2 regions of the Streptomyces sp. NPDC033270 genome follow, and region 1 is predicted to be linked to the other one. Evidence: predicted binding sites of a transcription regulator. Region 1 holds the regulator's gene; the other holds the start of a gene.
What was found. The regulator HspR, encoded in region 1, represses chaperone genes until heat shock. The targets are predictions, from matches to a motif close to TTGAGNNNNNNNNNCTCAA.

Region 1 (7,468 bases):
CGGCCTCGCCGACGCCGGCTTCCAGGTCTTCCGCCCCTCGGGCACGTACTTCATCACCACCGACATCCGCCCCCTCGGCGCTGAGCTGTCCAAAGAGGGGGACGGCTTCGCCTTCTGCCGCGCCCTGCCCGAACGCGCCGGCGTCGTCGCCATCCCCAACGCCGTCTTCTACGACCACAAGGACCAGGGCGCACCGTACGTCCGCTTCGCCTTCTGCAAGAGCGTCGATCTACTGCAGGAGGCGGCGGGACGGCTGAAGCGGCTCTGAGGGTCCGTCGACGCCCCTCCTCCGGGCCCTCGCACACAGACGAAGGCCCCGGAGCCGACAGCTCCGGGGCCTTCGCAGCCGGGTGGGTGTGGGACGGACGGGGCTCAGGCCTCGTCGTCACCCGGCTTGTCGTCGGAGTCGCCTTCGATCTCGGCCTCCAGGCCGAGCTGCTCGACGATCCACTTGTCGAATTCGATCGAGGCGCGGACCCAGCTGACCGTGCTCGACACAAAGTGTTCGAGCGAGACGCCGGTGCCGATCAGCATCGATGCCTCACCGATCAGACGGACCGTGCCGTCGTCATGGGTGTGGGTGTAGGCCTTGGGCCACAGCGTCCGGCGGTTCCAGTCGTCGATCGCCTCCAGCAGCTTCGACTTCTCGTCGATGCCGTGGGCACGGTCGTAGAACGTACGGACGGAGAAGATCTGCTGCTCCTCCTCGCCCCGGAACATGAAGTACGTGCGGAACTGCTCCCACGGGGCGGCGAGGTCACCCTCCTCGTCGACTACGTACTTCAGCTCCATCTGGTCGAGGAGCTGCTTGACCAGGTCCTGGTCTGGCACGACGGGACCATCAGGCCCCGACGGCTCGGGTTCGGGCTGGCCCCCGAAATTCGGAATCGAGGACGGGTCGATGCTCACCGTGGAATTCCCTTCGTATGGTCCTTGCCATCCTCCCCCACATCCGCCCCGTCCTGGCAAGCCCGGAGGGGCCGGTACGGGCAAGGTGTCGCTCAAGGCAACGATCCGGCGGCACGATCAGGCACCCGGGCCGGTCCGCCGGACCGGCCGGGGAGCCGTCCTCGCAGCTCAGGCCGCCCCTTCTCGCACCGGCAGCACCGACAGCCGATCACCGTCGACATCCACCCGCACGATGTCCCCGTCCAGCACGTCACCCGCCAGGATGGCGCGCGCGAGCTGGTCGCCGATGGCCGTCTGGACCAGGCGGCGCAGGGGGCGCGCGCCGTAGGACATGTCGGGGGCGGGCGCGCCGTCGACCGGCTCCTGGCCGAGCCAGGCGAGCCAGGTCAGGGCGCGGTCGGTGACGTCCAGCGTCAGCCGGCGCTCGCCCAGACGGCGCTGGAGGTGGTCGAGCTGGAGCCGGGCGATCCGCTGCAGCTGGTCCGTGCCGAGCGGGTGGAAGACCACCACGTCGTCGAGCCGGTTGAGGAACTCGGGCCGGAACGAGGAGCGGACCGTCTCCAGCACCTTCTCCCGCTTCTCGTCCTCCTTCAGCAGCGGGTCCATCAGGAAGGCGGAGCCGAGGTTGGAGGTCAGGATCAGGATGGTGTTGCGGAAGTCGACCGTGCGGCCCTGGCCGTCGGTGAGCCGTCCGTCGTCGAGCACCTGGAGCAGGATGTCGAAGACCTCGTGATGGGCCTTCTCCACCTCGTCCAGGAGGATGACGGAGTACGGGCGGCGGCGTACGGCCTCGGTGAGCTGGCCGCCCTCCTCGTAGCCGACGTAACCGGGCGGCGCGCCCACCAGGCGGGCGACGGAGTGCTTCTCGCCGTACTCCGACATGTCGATCCGGACCATCGCCCGCTCGTCGTCGAAGAGGAAGTCCGCGAGCGCCTTGGCCAGCTCGGTCTTGCCGACACCGGTCGGCCCGAGGAAGAGGAACGAGCCGGTGGGGCGGTCCGGGTCGGCGATCCCGGCGCGGGTGCGCCGCACCGCGTCGGAGACCGCCCGTACGGCCTCGGCCTGGCCGATCAGCCGCTTGCCGAGCTCGTCCTCCATGCGCAGCAGCTTCTGGGTCTCGCCCTCCAGCAGACGGCCCGCCGGGATGCCGGTCCAGGAGCCGACCACATCGGCGATGTCGTCCGGACCGACCTCCTCCTTGACCATGGACTCCTTGGACGCCTCCTGCTCGGCCTCGGCGGCGGCCGCCGCCTCGAGCTCCTGCTCGACGGCCGGGATCTCGCCGTAGAGCAGCTTGGAGGCGGTGTCGAAGTCACCGTCGCGCTGGGCGCGCTCGGACTGGCCGCGCAGGTCGTCGAGCTTCTCCTTCAGCTCACCGACCCGGTTGAGGCCCTGCTTCTCCTTCTCCCAGCGGGCGGTCAGGCCGCGCAGCTCCTCCTCCTTGTCGGCGAGGTCCTTGCGCAGCTTCTCCAGCCGCTGGACGGAGCCGGCGTCGGTCTCGTTCTTGAGCGCCAGCTCCTCCATCTTCAGGCGGTCGACGGCGCGCTGCAGCTCGTCGATCTCCACGGGCGAGGAGTCGATCTCCATACGGAGCCGCGAGGCCGCCTCGTCGACGAGGTCGATGGCCTTGTCGGGCAGGAAGCGGGAGGTGATGTAGCGGTCGGAGAGGGTGGCGGCGGCGACCAGCGCGGAGTCGGCGATCTGCACCTTGTGGTGCGCCTCGTAGCGGCCCTTGAGACCGCGCAGGATGGCCACGGTGTCCTCGACGGTCGGCTCGGCGACCAGCACCTGCTGGAAGCGCCGCTCCAGCGCCGGGTCCTTCTCGATCCGCTCGCGGTACTCGTCGAGCGTCGTGGCACCGACCATCCGCAGCTCGCCGCGGGCCAGCATCGGCTTGAGCATGTTGCCGGCGTCCATGGCCGAGTCGCCGCCGGCGCCCGCGCCGACGACCGTGTGCAGCTCGTCGATGAAGGTGATGATCTGGCCCTCGCTGGACTTGATCTCCGCCAGGACGGTCTTCAGCCGCTCCTCGAACTCACCGCGGTACTTCGCGCCCGCGACCATCGCCCCCAGGTCGAGCGCGACCAGCCGCTTGTTGCGCAGCGACTCGGGCACATCGCCCTTGACGATCCGCTGGGCCAGACCCTCGACGACGGCGGTCTTGCCGACGCCCGGCTCGCCGATCAGCACCGGGTTGTTCTTCGTCCGGCGGGAGAGCACCTGCACCACCCGGCGGATCTCGTGGTCCCGGCCGATGACCGGGTCGAGCTTGCCCTCGCGGGCGGCCGCCGTGAAGTCCGTACCGAACTTCTCCAGCGCCTTGTACGTGCCCTCCGGGTCGGCGTTGGTCACCCGCTGCCCGCCGCGGCTGGCCTCGAAGGCGGCCAGCAGCTTCTTGGCGGAGGCGCCCTGCTGCTCCAGCAGCTCACCGGTGCGGCCGCCCTTGGCGGCGATCCCGATCAGCAGATGCTCGGTCGAGACATAGGCGTCGCCCAGCTCCTTGGCCCGCTGGGTCGCGTCCGCGATCGCGGTGAGCAGCTCGCGGTCCGGCTGCGGCGGGGCGACCGTCGAGCCCTGCACGCTGGGCAGCGCGGCGAGCTGGCGCTCGGCGCCGTTGCGCAGCACGGCGGCGTCCGCCTCGACGGCGGCCAGCAGGTCCATGATGTTCTCGTTGTCCTGCCCGGCCAGCAGCGCCAGCAGGAGATGCGCGGACGTCATGTCCGCATGCCCGGCGGTGATCGCCCGGTCATTGGCGGCGCTCAGCGCCTCCCGGCTCTTGTTGGTCAGCTCGGCGTCCACGGCCCGGTGTCCTCCCTGTGTGCGTGCTGTTCCGATGCTTCTGCTTGCAGGTACTAACGTGCAATAAGTTGAGTCTATTCCACTCAAGCCTCCACTCAAGGCTCACCCCTGCGGGGGAATCGCCTCCGAATATGCCTCCGTCACTGGCTTCACCCGGCGACGCTGGCCTTCGACCACAAGGAGGTGCAGCATGACGGCTATGGCAGAAGCGCCGACGCCCACCAGTGAAGAAACCCTCCTGGACTACTTCCTCGCCCTGGAGCCTCCCGAGGGCTTCCGGGCCGAGCTGATCGAGGGTGAGCTTGTTATGACGCCGCCGCCGGACAACGGCCATGAGCGATGTTTCAGCAAGATCGTCAAGCAGGTCCTGGGCAAGTCCCACACCGACATGGACGTGTCCGGCAACAAGGGAATCGCGCTGTCACCCGGCGGCCTGTACCCCAAGAACTACGTGATCCCGGATGCCACCTTCGCACCCAGCGCCGCGGATCTCTTCGGCCTACCAGGAAACTGGGTTCCCAGCGACGCCGTCGCCCTGGTTGTCGAGGTGACCTCCAGCAAGCCCGACCGGGACCGCGTCATCAAACGCGACGCCTACGCCCGGGCGAACATCCCGCTGTACCTCCTCGTTGATCGCGAGAAGTCCACGGTCACGCTGTTCGGCGAACCGCAGGACGGGGACTATCGCGAGCTCCACCGCGTCCCCTTCGGCAAACCCCTCCCCCTCCCCGCCCCCTTCTCCTTCGACCTGGACACCACCGACTTCCTCTGAGCGGGCCGGGCCTACCCTTGCCCCCATGGCCCACGACCTCTCCGCCCTCACCCCCGAGTACCTCGCCTTCTGGGGCGAGTACCTGATGCCGACGCTCACCACGCTGCGTACGGACGGGACGCCGCACGTCGTCCCCGTGGGCGTCACCTACGACGCCGGGCAGCGGATCGCGCGGGTCATCACCCGCAAGGACAGCACCAAGGTCAAGAACATCCTCGCCGCCGGAGCGGACGGCGCGACCGTCGCCGTGTGCCAGGTCGACAAGGGGCGCTGGGCGACCCTGGAGGGCGTCGCGCGGGTGCGTACGGACGCCGAGACGGTGGCCGACGCGGTGCGCAGGTACGCCGAACGGTACGGGCGGACGCCGTCGCCGAACCCCGATCGAGTCATGATCGAGATCGCGGTGACCCGGGCGATGGGGCGGGCCTGAGAGCCGGTACCCGCACGGCGCGCACACCCCGGGCCGGACCTGGCCGAAAACACACCCTCCACAGCAGGCGACAACTGCCCAACTGGTACTCAGGTACGACAGGAAACCGAACAGCTCCGCGCAATGAACGGGCGGGATCGGACCTGTCCCGTGCAGGAGACGGCAGCTGGAGGCCGCATGGCGTCGGCATTAGGCATCGTGACGACCGTTCCGCGCCCACCGCGCCCCGCCCCACCGAGACCGCACGCCGAGCTCTGCCCGCGCTGCGGTGGCCAACTCGCCGTGAACCAGGACGGCTGGAAGATCTGCCACGCCTGCGGTTACGCCTCGCCGCCCGGCACAGCCCCTCCACCACGGGCCGCCCTCGGGGGTATCGTCGCCCCCACAGTCGCCACGCCCCGGAGGGCACGATGAACTCGGTCCGAGTCACGGCGATCGCCTGCCTGATGCCGCTGTCCGAGCTGGACGAGGATCCGTTCCTGGTCGACGACCGCAGCCAGCACGACATGTGCCAACAGTGGGCGGCGGCCCGTGACTACCACCTGACCTGCCAGCTCAGCCTCTATCAGCTGCGTGCCGACCACCGCGCGCTGTGGCGGGACGTCGAAGAGGGCCTGGTCGATGTGTTCGTCACGCCCAACCGCCGGGCGCTGGAGAACGCCGTCGACGGCGCCGACGAGTTCTCCGCACGGTGCGCGGCGGCCGGCGTACGGCTGGAGACCGCCGACCTCGACGAGCCGGTCTACACGCTGGCGATGAAGTCGCAGGTGCACCGGCGGCTGTCGATGCCGACGGCCGGGTACAACGGCTGCTGACCGGCCCGGCGCACGGGGAAGCACACTCACGGAGATGACAAAAAGGGCCGGGATCACCCGGCCCTTTTCGCCACGTAGACGCGCGGCGCGCCCCGCCGTCCGCTACTCGGACCGCTTGGGCCGCCACACCACCAGCGCACTGGTCTGCTGGACGTCCTGATACGGCACCAGGTCACGCCGGTAGGAGGCGTGCACCGCCGCCTCCCGCTGGCGCATCGCGCTGGCCGCGCCCTCCAGGGCGCCCTGCAGCTCGACGATCCGCTGCTGCAGGGCCGCGACCTGGTTCTCCAGCTCGATGATGCGCTTGATACCGGCGAGGTTGATGCCCTCGTCCTGGGACAACTGCTGCACCGTACGGAGCAGTTCGATGTCCCGGGCCGAATAGCGGCGGCCCCGCCCGGCCGTGCGGTCCGGCGAGACCAGACCCAGCCGGTCGTACTGCCGCAGGGTCTGCGGATGCAGGCCGGAGAGCTGAGCCGCGACGGAGATGACGTACACCGGCGACTCATCGGTCAGTTCATACGGATTACGACGCTGCCCGCCCCGGCTGTCCATCTCAGTCTCCCTTCGCGGCCTGGAACAGCTCCGCCCGCGGGTCGTGGCCCGCGGTCGCCTCGCGATAGGACTCCAGCGCTTCCTTCGCCTTGTCGCCGAGGTCCTCGGGGACGAGCACCTCTATGGTGACCAGCAGATCACCGCGGGTGCCGTCCTTACGGGCCGCGCCCTTGCCGCGGGCCCGCATCGTGCGTCCGTTGGGGGTGCCGGCCGGCAGCTTCAGCGTGACCGGCGGGCCGCCCAGCGTCGGCACCTTCACCTCGCCGCCGAGCGCGGCCTCCGGGAAGGTCACCGGCACCGTGACGGTGAGGTTGTCGCCCTTGCGTCCGAAGACCGGGTGGGCGCCGACATGCACGACGACATACAGATCGCCGGCCGGGCCGCCCTGCTCGCCCGGGGCGCCCTTGCCGCGCAGCCGGATGCGCTGCCCGTCGGAGACGCCCGCGGGGATGCGGACCTGCATCGTGCGGGCGCTCGTCGCGCGTCCGCTGCCCTTGCAGACCTCGCAGGCGTCCTGGGCGATCAGGCCCCGGCCCTTGCAGTCGGCGCACGGGTCGGTCAGCGAGAAGCCGCCGCCCGCGCCCCGGCTGACCTGGCCGGTGCCGACACAGGTCGGGCAGACCCGAGGAGTACCGTTTTTGTCGCCGGTCCCCGAACACGCCTTGCAGGGCGCCTGGCTGGACATCCGCAGCGGAACCGTGGCCCCGTCGACCGCCTCGGTGAAGCTGAGCGTCACCTCGGACTCGATGTCCTGGCCGCGCCGCGGCTGGGTACGCGTACCCGCGCCGCCACGGTTGAACAGGCCGCCGAAGACGTCCCCGAGGCCGCCACCGAAGCCCCCGGCCCCGCCGGCCCCGCCCGAGCCCCCGAAGAGGTCGCCCAGGTCGAAGTTGAAGCTGCCGCCGCCCCCGCCGGGGCCGGGGCGGAAGCCGCCGTTGCCGAACAGCGCCCGGGCCTCGTCGTACTCCTTGCGGCGCTTGGCGTCGCCCAGGACGTCGTTGGCCTCGGAGATCGCCTTGAAGCGCTCCTCGGCCTTGGCGTCGCCCTTGTTGGCGTCCGGGTGGTTCTCGCGGGCGAGCTTCCGGTACGCCTTCTTGATCTCCGCGTCGGTGGCGTCCTTGGGGACGCCGAGGACCTTGTAGTAGTCCTTCTCGACGAAGTCCTTGGTGCTCATCCCCGACGTCCCTC
Region 2 (7,468 bases), on a different contig from region 1:
CGGGCAACGACCCTTCCACCGGCGCCGCACAGTGGCCCGGCAACACATGCCTGGCCACCTGAACGAGTGAACATCACTCGGAGTTTGACCATCAACTTCCCGGCGCCGCCGATTTTCGCGGCGGACCCGCGCACCGCCCGGACGGGTTTGGAGATGCGTGCCGGTCCTGGAAGGATGCCCGCCCGCACGCCGCCGGGCCGGTGGTCCATACCTTCTGTACGCCGCTGACCTGCCCGTACGCCGACGCCGCCGGCAGCGCCCGGTCAGCGGGGCGCCGACGGGGCCTCCGGCAGACTTGCGGCCATGCGCATCGAACTCGCCACCGAGCCGGGCGATCCCCAACGCCCAAACGAGGACTACGCATCGGTCGCCCTGCCGGCCTTTGGCCAGGGCGGAGTCATGGTTCTGCTGGACGGTGTGACGCCGCCCGCCGAGGACTACGGATGCGTGCACACCCTGCCGTGGTTCACCGCGCGGCTCGGCGGCGCATTGCTCGAACTGTCGGTTTCACGCCGGGATATGACACTTGCTGAGGTGCTGGCCGCCGCCATCTCGCGGACGGCCGAAGACCACCGCGACACCTGTGACCTTTCTCACGTCCGCACTCCGCAGGCAACCGTGGTGGCCGCACGGTGGTCCGAGGACGCCGTCGAGCATCTCGTCCTGTCCGATTCGGTCCTCCTGCTGGAGCGGGTGGACGGCTCGGTGCACCCGGTGCTGGACCCGCGGCTGGATGAACTGCCGCCCACGGTCCGTGCCCAGCGCGCCGCCGTACGGGCGCTGCCCCGCGGCTCGGCGGAACGGGCGGTGGCGGGCCGTGCGTACGGCCGCGCGGTCGAGGCGCTGCGCAACGCCGAGGGCGGCTTCTTCACCGCGGCCGCCGATCCGTCGGTGGCCGCCCGCGCGGTGACCGGCAGCACCCCGCGCGCCGAGGTCCGCTCGCTGACCGCACTCACCGACGGCGCGGGCCGCTGGGTGGAGGTCTTCCAGCAGGGCTCCTGGAAGGACTGCCTCGACCTGGTGGCCGAGCGGGGCCCGCAGTCCCTCATCGACCGGGTCCGGGCGGCCGAGGCGGCGGACCCGGGGTGCGCGACCCATCCACGCGGCAAGGCCCGGGACGACGCAACGGTGATCTACGTGGCGCCCTGAGCAGGGACACCGCACCCTGAACCGCGACGTCCCGAGCAGTGGGCCCCGAACCGCGACGTCCCGGGCGGTGGCGCCCTGAACCGCGACGTCCCGAGTGGTGGCGCCCTGAACCGTGGTGCCCGGCCCTGGGGCAACGTCCGGGAATACCTCTCGCCCCGCACCACGTCCCGGAGTTCCCCACCGTCTCCCCAGCGTCCGGGAATACCCCCCACCCCCACCACGTTGTGGCCCCGCAGGGGGCGTTCGCATCCCCTACGGAATGCGTTCGACCACCCCTACCCCCCTCGGCCCCCTCCCCCTACCCCTACCCCTACCCCGGCCCTACCCCTCCTCGCTCTCCTGCTCCGTGTTCAAGCGGTGCAGCAGCCGCGCCAGTTCGGCCACCTCCGCGCGGTCCCACGAGGCGAGCCGGCGCGCGTACTGGGCGCGGCGTCCGTTGCGGACGCGGGTGAAGCGGGCGCGGCCTTCGTCCGTGATGCGGACGAGGACGGCGCGGCCGTCGGCCGGGTCCGGCTCGCGGGCGACCAGCCCCAGCTTCTCCAGGGCGTGCAGCTGGCGGCTCATCGTGGCCTTGCCGACGCCGAAGAAGCCGGCGAGGTCGGTGGCGCGCTGCGCGCCGGCGTCGGCCAGCCGGAGCAGGAGCCCGTACGCGGACGGCTCCAGATCGGGATGCACCTCGCGGGCCAATTCGCCGGACGAGGCCCGGGCGCGGCGGAGGAATACCGCCAATTCCCTTTCCAGGGCGAGAAATACGTGGTCCACACCAGTCGGCTCGCCGTCCGCCGCGGTGCCGCCGGCTCCGGTGTTGTGCACGTCAGCGCCCATTCCCGCTTTCCTCATCTGAAAGTTTCCGCCCTCGGCGGCCGAAGCCGCAGCTCGGCCAGTATTTCGCAGGATTAGACCAACGGCAGCCCGGCAACCCTCTTTTGCCCCATCGGTCTACGCGCGTATCGTAGTTTCTGGCATGGCCATACCAAGCGACCCGGTCGGCGACAAAGGTTCCGCCGCGCGTCATGCACACCGCACCTCCGTGTCATCGCGTCTGCGTCATGCCGTCAGATCATCCCCCCTCAGGTCACCCACCGAGATCTCCGGAGACACGTATGACCGTGCTCAGATCCGGCCTCCCCCACCGCCCCGCCCGCTCCCTCGCGACCGTGGCCGGGGCCCTTCTCGCGATCCTCGCCCTCCTCCTCGGCCTGCCGTCCGCCGCCGGCGCCCAGGCCCCGCGGCGCGCACCTGAACCCACCCATCCCGGACAGGACTGGGCCGGCTCGCAGATCGCCAGGCACGAAGGCACCGCGGCCGGCACCGCCCCGCCGGCGTCCTCGCTCGCGGCGTCCGTCGAGGGCGTGGACGTCAGCAGCCACAACGGCAACGTCGCCTGGTCGACGCTCTGGAACAGCGGCGTCCGCTTCGCCTATGTCAAGGCGACGGAGTCCACCAGCTACACCAACCCGTACTTCGCGCAGCAGTACAACGGCTCCTACAACGTGGGCATGATCCGTGGCGCGTACCACTTCGCCACGCCCAACACCTCCAGCGGCGCCGCCCAGGCCAACTACTTCGTCGACCACGGCGGCGGCTGGTCCAGGGACGGCAGGACGCTGCCCGGCGCGCTCGACATGGAGTACAACCCCTACGGCGCGACCTGCTACGGCCTGAGCGCGGCCGGCCTGGTCAACTGGATGAAGGACTGGTTCGCCACCTACAAGGCGCGCACCGGCCGGGACGCGGTCGTCTACACCTCCACCGGCTGGTGGAAGCAGTGCACCGGCAACTCGTCCGCCTTCGGGGCGATCAACCCGCTGTGGGTTCCGCGCTACGGCTCCTCGGTCGGCGAACTCCCGGCCGGCTGGGGCTTCCACACCATCTGGCAGTACACCTCGACCGGCCCGACGGTCGGTGACCACAACCGCTTCAACGGCGCCTACGACCGGCTCCAGGCGCTGGCGAACGGCTGAGCGCACCCGGCCGACGGCCCGGGCGTACGGTCCCGCCCGCGCCCGGGCCGTACGCGCGAACGGGCCCCTGCCGCACGGTCCGTGCGGCAGGGGCCCGTCCCGTCAGCCCCGCGCGGCTCAGGCCGCGAGGGGGATCTCCGGCACGGCGCCGTTGGACGCCGGCGTCAGCGCCAGTTGGAGGACCTGGCGGACGTCCGCGACCGGGTGGACCTCCAGGGAGCTGAGGACCTCGGCCGGGACGTCGTCCAGGTCCGGTTCGTTCCGCTTGGGGATGATCACCGTCGTGATCCCGGCACGGTGCGCCGCGAGCAGCTTCTGCTTGACGCCGCCGATCGGCAGCACCCGCCCGGTCAGCGAGATCTCACCGGTCATCGCCACGTCCGGCCGGACCTGCCGGCCCGACAGCAGCGAGGCCAGCGCCGTCGTCATCGTCACGCCCGCGCTCGGCCCGTCCTTGGGGACGGCGCCCGCCGGTACGTGCAGATGCACTCCGCGCTCCTTGAGGTCGGCGACCGGCAGTTCCAGCTCCGCGCCATGGGAGCGCAGGAACGACAGCGCGATGTGCGCGGACTCCTTCATCACGTCGCCGAGCTGGCCGGTCAGCTGGAGCCCGGACGCACCGGTCTCCGGATCGGCGAGCGAGGCCTCCACATAGAGCACGTCGCCGCCGGCGCCGGTGACCGCGAGGCCGGTGACCACACCGGGGACGGCCGTCCGCCGCTCGGCCGGGTCCTGGGCGGACTCGGGGGTGTGGTGCGGCCGCCCCAGCAGCGGGCGCAGCTGCTCCACGCCGACGGTGAACGGCAGCTCCCGCTCGCCGAGTTCGTGCTGGGCGGCGACCTTGCGCAGCATCCGGGCGAGGGCCCGCTCCAGATTCCGTACGCCCGCCTCGCGGGTGTACTCCCCCGCCAGCTTGCGCAGCGCGTCGTCCTGAAGCGTCACCTCGTCCGGCTCCAGGCCGGCCCGCTCCAGCTGGCGCGGCAGCAGGTGGTCCCGGGCGATGACGACCTTCTCGTCCTCGGTGTAGCCGTCCAGCCGGACCAGCTCCATCCGGTCGAGCAGCGGCTCGGGGATGGCTTCGAGGACGTTGGCGGTGGCCAGGAAGACGACATCGCTGAGGTCGAGTTCGACCTCCAGGTAGTGGTCGCGGAAGGTGTGGTTCTGCGCCGGGTCCAGTACCTCCAGGAGGGCGGCGGCCGGGTCGCCCCGGAAGTCGGACCCCACCTTGTCGATCTCGTCGAGGAGGACGACCGGGTTCATCGAGCCGGCCTCCTTGATGGCGCGGACGATCCGGCCGGGCAGCGCGCCGACGTACGTACGGCGGTGGCCGCGGATCTCCGCCTCGTCGCGGACGCCGCCGAGCGCGACCCGGACGAACGTGCGACCCATGGCGCGGGCGACGGACTCGCCCAGCGAGGTCTTGCCCACGCCGGGCGGGCCGACGAGCGCGAGCACGGCGCCGCCCGCCCGGCGCCCGCCGCCCTTGCCGGAATCGCCGGGCGAGGCCGCCTTCGCCCCGCCGCCGACCAGCCCGAGGCCGCGCTCGGCCCGGCGCTTCCTGACGGCCAGGTATTCGGTGATCCGCTCCTTGACCTCCTCCAGGCCGGCGTGGTCGGCGTCCAGCACCTGCTTGGCGCCGGCGATGTCGTAGGCGTCCTCGGTCCGTTCGTTCCACGGCAGTTCGAGGACGGTGTCCAGCCAGGTGCGGATCCACGATCCCTCGGGGCTCTGGTCGCTGGCCCGCTCCAGCTTGTCGACCTCCTTGAGGGCGGCCTTGCGGACGTCCTCGGGCAGCTCGGCGGCCTCGACCCGGGCGCGGTAGTCGTCGCCCTCGTCCTCCGGATCGCCGTTCAGCCCGGCGAGTTCCTTGCGGACCGCCTCCAGCTGCCGCCGCAGCAGGAACTCGCGCTGCTGCTTGTCGACACCCTCCTGGACGTCCTTGGCGATGGACTCGGCGACGTCCTGTTCGGCGAGGTGGTCGCGCAGCGCCTCGGTGGCGAACTTCAGGCGGGCGACCGGGTCGGTGGTCTCCAGCAGCCGGACCTTCTGCTCGGTGGTCAGGAAGGGCGAGTAGCCGGAGTTGTCGGCCAGCGCCGGCACGTCCTCGATCTGCTGGACGCGGTCGACGACCTGCCAGGCGCCGCGCTTGCGCAGCCAGCTGGTGGCCAGCGCCTTGTACTCCGTGACGAGTTCGGCGACGGCCCCGGGCAGCGGATCGGGGACCTGTTCGTCGACGGTCGTGCCCTCCACCCACAGCGCGGCGCCGGGCCCGGTCGTGCCGGAGCCGATCCGCACCCGGCCCAGGCCCCGGATCAGCGCTCCGGGGTCGCCGTCGGACAGCCGCCCGACCTGCTCGATCCGCCCGAGCGTGCCGATTCCCGCGTAGGTGCCGTCGATGCGGGGCACAAGCAGCACCCGCGGCTTGTTACCCGAGGTGGCGGCGGCCTGTGCGGCCTCCACCGCGGCGCGGACGTCCGCGTCGGACAGGTCCAGCGGCACCACCATGCCGGGGAGCACGACCTCGTCGTCGAGCGGCAGCACGGGCAGGGTGAGCGATGTGGACGTCGAAGCCATGATCTCCCCTTCGGCAATCAAGTTGAGCTTTACCCACTCAATGCAGGGGGACGGGGAGTTGTTCCCCCACACGCGTTCGCTGTGAGCGATCGGGACGGGGTGGGTGGCGGGGAGCGCCCGGCGCCTGTCGGTGCGCGGCGCGGGTGCCCGGGGAGCGCCCGGCTACCAGTGCGCGGGGCGGGTCAGCGTCTCGGGCAGCTTGGTGGCGGCGTTCCCCCGGGCCGCGTTCAGCTGGGACTGGGTCAGGAAGAGGGCGCCGGTGAGGTCGGCACCGCTCAGGTCGGCGTCGCGCAGATCGGCGCCGATCACATCCGCCCGGCGCAGATCGGCGCCCTTGAGGTCGGCGGCGATGAGGTACGCCCCGCGGAGGTTGGCGCCCTGGAGGTCGGCGCCCTTGAGGCGGGCTCCCATGAGGTCGGCGCCCCGCCGCTCCTTCTTGCGGCCCGGGACCTTGGCCCGTACGAGCTCGCTGGTGCGCAGCAGCAGGGCGTTGACCTCGCCCCGGTGGGCCGGCACATCCAGCGCGGCGAGGTCCTCGGCGCTGCCGCGGGTGAGGCGTTCGGTCTTCTCCAGCGCGGCCCGCAGGTCGGCGTGCAGGGGGCGGGCGGCCCGCAGGGTGAGCGCCTCGGCCAGGTACCAGAGCAGTTCGTGCAGCTGCCGCATGACGGGGAACACGTCGAACATCTGCCGGGCAGTGCCGGGAGCCTGCCGCCAGTCCCGCCCGCCGAAGGTGACCTGGGAGACCTTCTGCCCGGCGCCGAAGCAGTCGAAGACGGTGCAGCCGGAGAAGCCGCGCTTGCGCAGATCGGTGTGGATGCCGCAGCGGAAGTCGGTCTGCAGGTTGGGGCAGGGCCGGCCGGCCTCCTTGTCGAGGGCGAAGTCCGCGGAGGCAGCGAACGGCAGCGCGACGCAGCACAGCCCGAAACAGCTGCCGCAGTCGGACTGCAGGCCCAGCTCGACAGTGTCCGGATTCGATTGCTTGCGCTCGGGCGCGCGGTCTGGGGACAAGGTGCGGGTACTCCTGCGGCCGGTGTGCGCCGCACGGGCGGCGCCTGGAAAGGACGTCCATTCTCCCAGGCCCGGACGGGTGGCGCGGCTGGCCGGTTTCGCTCGCCGCGAGCCGCCCGCGGACCGCCAACGCGGCGCCGGCCGCCGGGCGTTGTCAGTGGTCGCCCCTAGCCTCGGGTCCATGAGCATGATCGGACAGTACGCACGTGTCACACCCGCCGAATTCGACCGCGCCCTCGGTGACCCGGAGTGGGCGTTGAAGCTGGTCATCGGGCGGATGGAAGCGGAAGCCGGACAGCCCGCGGAGCCGGCCGCCGCGCGCTGCCTGGACGTCGACAAGGCCTGGGACGCCCTCGGGTTCCTGTTGCGCCGGGCGGCCTTCCCGGTGGACATCGTGCACGGCGAGGGGGACATCCCGACGGCGGAGGACTGGGGCTACGGCCCGCCTCGCTACCTCACCGCCGAGCGGGTGCGGGTCGCCGCCGAGGTGCTCGCGGGGATATCCGGCGCGGATCTGACGGCCGGCGTCGGCCCCGAGGACCTCGCCAAGGCGGAGGTGTATCCGTCGATCGTGTGGGAGCGCGGCGAGTCCCTGGACTACGTGCGCGAGCACTACGACGCGCTGCGCCCGTTCTTCCGCGCGGCGGCGGACCGGGGGGACGCGGTGCTGGTCTGGCTCGGCTAGGGCGGGTCCGGGGGGGGGGGGGGGGGGGGGGGGGGGAGGGGGGGGGGGGGGGGGGGGGGGGGGGGGGGGGGGGGGGGGGTGGGTGCCC

Region 2: the regulator HspR is predicted to act here: its motif matches at 5,710-5,728, upstream of lon (endopeptidase La).

What each region holds. Positions count from the first base shown of each region.
Region 1 covers NZ_JBVIRA010000005.1:232,243-239,710, reverse strand. The annotation lists gene ACZ5XZ_RS11010 (pyridoxal phosphate-dependent aminotransferase) at 1-268, shown strand, start outside; gene ACZ5XZ_RS11005 (YbjN domain-containing protein) at 373-909, opposite strand; gene clpB (ATP-dependent chaperone ClpB) at 1,078-3,708, opposite strand; gene ACZ5XZ_RS10995 (Uma2 family endonuclease) at 3,899-4,480, shown strand; gene ACZ5XZ_RS10990 (pyridoxamine 5'-phosphate oxidase family protein) at 4,506-4,910, shown strand; gene ACZ5XZ_RS10985 (hypothetical protein) at 5,321-5,725, shown strand; gene ACZ5XZ_RS10980 (heat shock protein transcriptional repressor HspR) at 5,828-6,280, opposite strand; gene dnaJ (molecular chaperone DnaJ) at 6,282-7,454, opposite strand.
Region 2 covers NZ_JBVIRA010000002.1:177,670-185,137, reverse strand. The annotation lists gene ACZ5XZ_RS04305 (hypothetical protein) at 304-1,149, shown strand; gene ACZ5XZ_RS04300 (MarR family winged helix-turn-helix transcriptional regulator) at 1,471-1,974, opposite strand; gene ACZ5XZ_RS04295 (lysozyme) at 2,253-3,113, shown strand; gene lon (endopeptidase La) at 3,231-5,687, opposite strand; gene ACZ5XZ_RS04285 (pentapeptide repeat-containing protein) at 5,850-6,695, opposite strand; gene ACZ5XZ_RS04280 (YfbM family protein) at 6,877-7,380, shown strand.